DNA from 2 places in the Pseudomonas sp. S2_B07 genome. Region 2 is predicted to be linked to the other one. Evidence: predicted binding sites of a transcription regulator. Region 2 holds the regulator's gene; the other holds the start of a gene.
What was found. The regulator sigma-54, encoded in region 2, starts transcription at its own class of promoters, with help from an activator protein. The targets are predictions, from matches to a motif close to ANTGGCATNNANNTTGCTNT.

Region 1 (4,214 bases), 960 kb from region 2:
CGTGCATCGAGCAGGCGCAGCGTGTTGTCGGCCCTTTCGATAAACGTCCCCAGACGAATGAAGCGGAACGCATCGTTACGCATGATGGTGCCGTAGGACGCGCCCCGGAACAGGTGGGAACGTTCCTTGATCCACTCGCAAAAACGGCTCATGCCATAGCGGCTCAAGCCCTGTTCGGCGATCCCGCGAATTTCCAGCCAGGTGGCGTTTATGTTTTCCCACATGTCGGCGGTGATTCGCCCACGCACCGCATGGGCACTGGCTCGCGCCGAACCGAGGCAGCTGTAGATGCTCGCCGGGTTGGCCGCATCGAGGGCGAAGAAATGCAACAGCCGTTCGGCATGCAACTCGCCGTGGCGCTCCAGGTAATCGTCCAGGGTGCCGGTGATCAGCAGCGGCATGGCGAGTTCGTGCAGCCCGTTGCCGCGACCATCCTGCGGCATCAGCGACAGCGAATAACTGATGTCGAGCATCCGTGCGAGGTTTTCCGCCCGCTCCAGGTAACGCGACATCCAATACAAATCCGAGGCAGTTCTACTTAACATGGCAGGCTTCCTTCAATCCTCGACCACCCAGGTGTCCTTGGTTCCGCCACCCTGGGAGGAATTCACCACCAGAGAGCCTTCACGCAAAGCAACACGGGTCAAACCGCCGGGCACGACCCGGGTTTCGCGGCCAGACAATACAAACGGACGCAGGTCGATGTGGCGTGGCGCAATGCCGTTTTCGACAAAGGTCGGACAGGTCGACAGGGACAACGTCGGTTGCGCGATGTACGCGTGGGGCTTGGCTTTGATCCGTGCACGGAACGATTCGATTTCCGCCGCCGTCGCCGCCGGCCCCACCAGCATTCCGTAACCGCCAGAGCCCTGGGTTTCCTTGACCACCAGATCCGGAAGATTGGCCAGCACGTGGGACAGTTCGGAGGGATTGCGACACTGGAACGTCGGCACGTTCTTCAGGATCGGCTCCTCGTCGAGGTAGAAACGGATCATGTCGGTGACAAACGGGTACACCGACTTGTCGTCCGCCACCCCGGTGCCGATGGCATTCGCCAGCACGACGTTGCCGGAACGGTACGACGACAGCAGCCCCGGAACACCCAGCATCGAATCCGGATTGAACGCCAGCGGATCGAGGAACGCATCGTCGAGGCGACGGTAGATCACGTCGACAGCTTTCGGCCCGTCCGTGGTGCGCATGAACACCTTGTCATCGCGCACGAACAGGTCCGCGCCCTCCACCAGTTCAACCCCCATTTCCCGAGCCAGAAAGGCATGCTCGAAAAATGCGCTGTTGAAGCGACCCGGCGTCAACACCACCACGCTCGGGTTATCGATCGGGCTGGAGCTTTTCAGGGTATCCAGAAGCAGATTCGGATAGTGATCGATAGGCGCAATGCGTTGCGCCGCAAACAGTTCGGGGAACAGGCGCATCATCATCTTGCGGTCTTCGAGCATGTAGCTGACGCCGCTCGGTGTACGCAGGTTGTCTTCGAGCACGTAGTACGTGCCGTCGCCGTCGCGCACCAGATCGACACCTGAGATGTGCGAATAGATGTCCCGGTGCAGATCCAGCCCTTGCATCGCCAACTGGTATTGCTCGTTGGCCAGCACTTGCTCGGCCGGGATGATGCCGGCCTTGATGATGCGCTGCTCGTGATAGAGGTCGGCAAGGAACATGTTCAGTGCCTTGACCCGCTGAATGCAGCCGCGCTCGACGACCCGCCATTCGCTGGCAGGAATGCTGCGGGGGATGGTGTCGAAGGGAATCAGGCGCTCTGTCCCCTGCTCGTCCCCGTAGAGCGTGAAGGTTATCCCGGCGCGATGAAATAACAGATCGGCCTCGCGTCGCCGTTGTGCCAGAAGCTCGTCAGGCGTTTCGGCCAGCCAACGGGCAAACTCCCGATAATGCGGGCGGACCTGGCCGCCGGCATCGTACATTTCATCAAAATAGGTGCGGATCATGCCGTACTCCTTGTCACCCGGACATCTAGGCTTCGCAAGGCCCGTGCCAGCGGCAGAAACGCTTTGATATCAATCGGTTGGATAATCGCTCCGTTTTCACCGCACCATTCCTGTGCAGCAAACGCCCCAACCTGACAGCCCCCGCTTCATTGCAAGGCGACGTTGTCGCCTATCACCAGCATAGTCAGAGTTGATTTCACTGCCCGGGCGCCGGCGGGGATAATCCGCGCATTCGCTGGATAAACAGCCCGAACTTCCCTTTAGCCGCCTGCTCAGGCGGCTTTTTTTTGCGCCGGATTCTTGTTTCAGGGTTTTGCCGGACGTGTTTTACGACCCTCCGCAAACTAAAACGGCCAACCCGAAGGTCAGCCGTTAGTGCGTGTCACTGTTCATAGGATTATGCGAGTAGCCCTCGTACCTCCTGCTTGACGCCCCATCCTTCGATGATGCCGCCCAGAGGCTCGACCACCGCCTCGAAGCCTTGCTCGAAATCGCCGATGTCATCGTAAGTGGCGTACATGACTTTGCTCAGTTCGAGCGCCCATGCCCCGTCGTCGCGCACACTGATTTGCGCATTCAGGGATTCGCCACGGTAATGACCTGCTGCTCTGCGGGCCCGCTCCTCGTCGGGAAAAATGGCGTAGAACTCGATGGGGTGGAATCTTGAAAAGTCGAAACCGCCTTCTTTCATGCGGCGCAGCACTGAGCTGCTGATGTCTTCTTGATAGGCTGTGCTCATGAAACGTCCCCCTCATATAGTGATGGATAGACTTTCCGTATTCCCGGCACGCGCAACCGAGTGGTGCGCGCGATGCGGCAACCTCGTTGCCGGTGGGAAGCAAGCATGTAGCTGACAAGACCAGACCTTAGCGATCCGTTCGCTGATCTCGATTGCAGAGTAGCCTCAAGAGAGAGCCGCTGCCAAGGCCTGAATGAGAATGAGACAGGAGAGGTTCAGATTGGCGTGATGCCGAGGATTTGTATGCTGTTCTGGGCTTTGAGACTTTTGACGCTCGCATCAGCGGTTCGCCCTTCCAGATCATTCAGATCCAGTTTGGCAGCGACGGGAAGAAGTCGGGCCTTGATGAGTTTGGCGGCGTGCTCGTTATCCGGACACTCGTTGCACTCAAAGACTTCATCGACTGTTTCACCGTGATCATCCACGAAAGTGATTTTCCACTTTTGCATCAGTGCCTCCTCGATAAAGCCCATGGATGGGCCTACATGCATCTGGACTTTTGCGCTGACTGATCGTTCAAACGAATTGCGGTGTTCTGACAGGAAACCGGTTGCCGTTTTTGTAGGAGTGAGCCTGCTCGCGATAGCAATCTGTCAGTCAATAATCATGTGACTGACACACCGCTATCGCGAGCAGGCTCCCTCCTACACAGGGGGTGTGTACAACCCTTAGTCGTTGCTTGGCTTGTTCACCGCTTGCAGCACGTATTGCGGCAAGGCGAAGGCGCCGATGTGGATCTCTGGATTGTAGTAGCGGGTGATGATGCCGCTGCCGGCGAAACGCTGTTGCAGGGTTTCACGGGACAATTTGCGATAAGCGGTATCGGTCGCGCCCCAGGCAAATGTCATCGAGCCACCGATGTAGGTCGGCACGGCCGCCTGATAGAAGTGCCAGTCCGGGAACAGGCTGCGCAGACGCCCGGCGGTGGTTTTGACTTCTTCGATCTGCATGAACGGGGTGCCGTTCTGGGTGACCAGGATGCCGCCTTCGTTCAGGCAGCGACGGCAGGCCTGGTAGAAGTTTTCCGAGAACAGCACTTCACCCGGACCGATCGGGTCGGTGGAATCAGAAATGATCACGTCGAACTTTTCAGTCGTGGTGGCGACGAAACGCATGCCGTCGTCGATCACCAGGTTCAGACGAGGATCTTCGAACGCACCTTTGGAGTGGTTTGGCAGGAATTCCTTGCACATGTCGACGACGGTGCCATCGATCTCGACCATGGTGATGTGTTCGATGCTGCGGTGCTTGGCCACTTCACGCAGCATGCCGCCGTCGCCGCCACCGATGATCAGCACGCGCTTGGCGCTGCCGTGCGCCAGAATCGGCACGTGGGTGAGCATTTCGTGATAGATGAATTCGTCGGCTTCGGTGGTCTGGATCACGCCGTCCAGCGCCATCACCCGACCCATGCGCGGGTTTTCGAAGATGACCAGGTGCTGGTGTTCGGTGCGCACTTCGTGCAGCAGTTTTTCCATGCGAAAACGCTGGCCATAGCCTTCGTAGAG
Region 2 (4,214 bases):
CAGAGCAGGCATCGCGGTGTGAATCCTTTAGCTGAGGTCGCGGTGGCGGACCTGGACGTTCTTCAGGGATTGTTGCAGAACCTGGCCCAGACGTTCGGTCAGGTAGACGGAGCGGTGATGCCCGCCGGTGCAGCCAATGGCAATGGTGACATAAGCACGGTTGCTGGCGGCAAAGCGCGGCAGCCACTTGAGCAGATACGACGATATGTCCTGGAACATTTCTTCGACGTCCGGTTGAGCGGCGAGGTACTCGGCCACCGGTTGATCGAGCCCCGACTGCGCACGCAGCTCCGGCTTCCAGTAAGGGTTGGGCAGGCAACGCACGTCGAACACCAGGTCCGCGTCCACCGGCATGCCACGCTTGAATCCGAACGACTCGACCAGAAAGGCAGTACCGGCTTCCGGCTGGTTCAGCAGGCGCAGCTTGATGGTGTCGCGCAGCTGGTACAGGTTCAGATTCGTGGTGTTGATCTTGAGGTCGGCCAGATCGACGATCGGACCCAGCAGATTGCTTTCGTCCTCGATCGCCTCGGCCAACGAACGGTTGGGGGTGCTCAGCGGGTGACGCCGACGGGTTTCGGAAAAGCGCTTGAGCAAGGTTTCTTCGTCGGCGTCCAGGTACAGCACATCGCACTTGATGTGCCGGCTACGGACTTCTTCGAGCAGTTCGGGAAAGCGTGACAGGTGGCTCGGCAGGTTACGCGCATCGATGGACACGGCGACCAACGGCTGTGCCAATTCGGTATGAATCAGTGCGCGTTCGGCCAGTTCCGGCAGCAAGCCGGCGGGCAGGTTGTCGATGCAGTAGTAGCCGTTGTCCTCGAGAACATCGAGTACGGTACTTTTACCTGAGCCGGAACGGCCACTGACGATGATCAAGCGCATGATTAGTGACCGTTTTGCTCTTCCAGAACAACCTTATACAAGGCTTCGTTACTCTGAGCACTACGCAGTTTTTCCCGCACCTCCTTGCGATCGAGCATGCTGGCGATCTGGCGGAGCAGTTCAAGGTGCGCATCGGTAGCCGCTTGCGGGACCAGCAGTACGAACAACAGGTCAACCGGAGCGCCGTCGATGGCGTCGAAATCGATAGGGGCGTCGAGGTGCATCAAGGCGCTGATGGGCGACTTGCAATCCTTCAGGCGGCAGTGGGGGATGGCGATGCCGTTGCCAAAACCGGTCGAGCCGAGTTTTTCACGGGCAATCAAAGCCTCGAAGACATCTTGCATCTCCAGATCCGGCACTTCCCGGGCGATCAGGTTGGCAATTTGTTCGAGGGCTTTCTTTTTACTGCCGCCCGGCACGTTCACGAGGGAACGGCCGGGGGTCAGGATGTTTTCAAGTCGGATCATGGGTTGGGAGTGTTAACGACCGGTTGCACCCTGGAGGAGGCTCTGGGTCTTTTCCTTATGCTTTTTGAGTTGTTTATCCAGCTTGTCGGTCAGTGAGTCGATCGCCGCGTACATATCGGTATGCTCCGCGTTGGCGACCACTTCACTGCCGGGAATATGCAGGGTGGCTTCGATTTTCTGCTTCAGCTTCTCGACCGTCATCGTGACCTGCACGTTGGTGATCTTGTCGAAATGCCGCTCTAATCGTTCGAGTTTTTCGCCGATGTAGGTGCGCAGGGGTTCGGTCACTTCCAGTTGGTGTCCACTGATGTTGACTTGCATACAGCTTCTCCTTCGTTGCCAGTGCATAAAGCGGTAGATCAGATGATCTACCACTGGAACGCTGTGGCGTGGCTCTACATCAACCGCTTGCGTTCGCTCGAAGGCGCGATCCCTAAGGATTCGCGGTACTTGGCGACGGTGCGGCGAGCCACCTGAATGCCTTGTGCCTCCAGTAAACCAGCGATCTTGCTGTCACTCAACGGCTTTTTCTGATTTTCCGCGGCAACCAGTTTTTTGATGATCGCGCGGATCGCCGTGGACGAGCATTCGCCGCCTTCGGAGGTGCTGACGTGACTGGAGAAAAAATATTTCAACTCATAAATACCCCGAGGGGTATGCATGAATTTTTGCGTGGTCACCCGTGAAATCGTCGATTCGTGCATGCCTACCGCTTCGGCGATGTCATGCAGGACCAGCGGCTTCATGGCTTCGTCGCCGTATTCGAGGAAGCCGCGCTGATGCTCGACGATCTGGGTGGCAACTTTCATCAGGGTTTCGTTGCGGCTTTGCAGGCTCTTGATGAACCAGCGGGCCTCTTGCAGCTGATTGCGCATGAAGGTGTTGTCGGCGCTGGTGTCGGCGCGACGGACAAACCCGGCGTACTGGGCGTTGACCCGCAGCCTTGGAACCGACTCCTGGTTCAGTTCCACCAGCCAGCGTTCGTTGTCCTTGCGCACGATCACGTCTGGAACGACGTACTCGGCTTCGCTGGATTCGATCTGCGAGCCGGGGCGCGGGTTGAGACTCTGGACCAGTTCGATGACCTGGCGCAGTTCATCTTCCTTGAGCTTCATGCGGCGCATCAGCTGGCTGTAGTCGCGACTGCCGAGCAAATCGATGTAGTCGCAGACCAGGCGCTTGGCTTCGGCCAGCCAAGGCGTCTTGGCGGGCAATTGGCGCAATTGCAGCAGCAGGCATTCGCCCAGGTTGCGAGCGCCGATGCCGGCCGGTTCGAATTGCTGGATGCGGTGCAGGACGGCTTCGATTTCGTCCAGTTCGATGTCCAGTTCCGGATCGAAGGCTTCGAGGATCTCCTCCAGGGTTTCATCCAGGTAGCCCTGATTGTTGATGCAGTCGATCAGGGTCACGGCGATCAGGCGATCGGTGTCGGACATCGGTGCCAGGTTCAGTTGCCAGAGCAGGTGGCTTTGCAGGCTCTCGCCAGCCGAAGTGCGAGTGGTGAAGTCCCATTCGTCGTCATCGTTGCTCGGCAGGCTGCTGGCGCTGGTCTGGTAGACGTCTTCCCAGGCCGTGTCGACGGGCAGTTCGTTGGGAATGCGCTCGTTCCAGTCACCTTCCTCGAGGTTGTCCACCGTCGGGGCGGTTTCCTGGTAGGAGGGTTCCGAAACATCGGCATTGGGTTGCTGTTCGGCTTTGTCGGCCAAGGGGTCGGCGTTGTCGAAGTCGTCGCCTTCTTCCTGGCGTTCGAGCATCGGATTGGACTCCAGGGCCTCCTGGATTTCCTGTTGCAGGTCCAGGGTCGACAATTGGAGCAGGCGGATGGCCTGTTGCAGCTGCGGTGTCATCGTCAGCTGCTGGCCCATTCTCAAGACTAGCGATGGTTTCATGGCAGGGGCTTAACACCTTATTCGCCGGCGCACATGCGCCATCCACTACAGGGCGCCGGAGCGCCAAACATAAGCAAATTATATGCCTGAAACTGAAGTGTTTGCCTAGAGCGCTGTAACAATAAAAACCTGTTGATTTTTATCGTCGTAAGCGCTCAGTCGACTAGCCAGACACCTCAACGCTTACAGGCGGAACTCATGGCCCAGATAAACTTCTTTAACCAGGTCGTTGGCCAGGATAGTGGCGGAGTCGCCTTCGGCAATCAGCTGGCCATCGTTGACGATGTAGGCCGTTTCGCAGATATCCAGGGTTTCACGGACGTTGTGGTCAGTGATCAGCACGCCAATGCCTTTGGCCTTGAGGTGGTAGATGATCTGCTTGATGTCGCCGACCGAAATCGGGTCCACGCCGGCGAAAGGTTCGTCGAGCAGGATGAATTTCGGATTGGTGGCCAGTGCGCGAGCGATTTCCACGCGGCGGCGTTCACCACCCGACAGGCTCATGCCGAGGTTGTCGCGGATGTGGCTGATGTGGAATTCCTGCAGCAGGCTTTCCAGCTCTTTGCGACGCCCGGCCTTGTCGAGTTCCTTGCGGGTCTCGAGGATCGCCATGATGTTGTCGGCCACCGAGAGTTTGCGGAAGATCGACGCTTCTTGCGGCAGATAGCCGATACCGGCCTTTGCACGACCGTGCATCGGCTGGTGGCTGACGTCCAGATCATCGATCAGCACACGGCCCTGATCGGCCTGCACCAGGCCGACAATCATGTAGAAGCAGGTGGTCTTGCCGGCGCCGTTGGGACCCAGCAGGCCGACGATTTGACCGCTGTCGATCGACAGGCTGACGTCGCGCACGACCTGGCGGCTCTTGTAGCTCTTGGCCAGATGCTGAGCTTTCAGAGTTGCCATTACTGGGCCTTCTGCTCGTCGGTTTTCTTCTTCGGCTGGATCACCATGTCGATGCGTGGACGCG

Region 1: a site for sigma-54 is predicted at 1,999-2,018, ahead of AB4N43_RS07780 (circularly permuted type 2 ATP-grasp protein). Genes of this name have one in related genera too.

What each region holds. Positions count from the first base shown of each region.
Region 1 covers NZ_CP162769.1:1,683,257-1,687,470, forward strand. The annotation lists gene AB4N43_RS07775 (alpha-E domain-containing protein) at 1-545, opposite strand, end outside; gene AB4N43_RS07780 (circularly permuted type 2 ATP-grasp protein) at 558-1,967, opposite strand; gene AB4N43_RS07785 (ribonuclease E inhibitor RraB) at 2,365-2,706, opposite strand; gene AB4N43_RS07790 (hypothetical protein) at 2,922-3,155, opposite strand; gene speE (polyamine aminopropyltransferase) at 3,375-4,214, opposite strand, start outside.
Region 2 covers NZ_CP162769.1:2,645,620-2,649,833, reverse strand. The annotation lists gene AB4N43_RS12335 (HPr family phosphocarrier protein) at 1-12, opposite strand, end outside; gene rapZ (RNase adapter RapZ) at 28-885, opposite strand; gene ptsN (PTS IIA-like nitrogen regulatory protein PtsN) at 888-1,352, opposite strand; gene hpf (ribosome hibernation-promoting factor, HPF/YfiA family) at 1,365-1,673, opposite strand; gene AB4N43_RS12315 (RNA polymerase factor sigma-54) at 1,748-3,241, opposite strand; gene lptB (LPS export ABC transporter ATP-binding protein) at 3,425-4,150, opposite strand; gene lptA (lipopolysaccharide transport periplasmic protein LptA) at 4,150-4,214, opposite strand, start outside.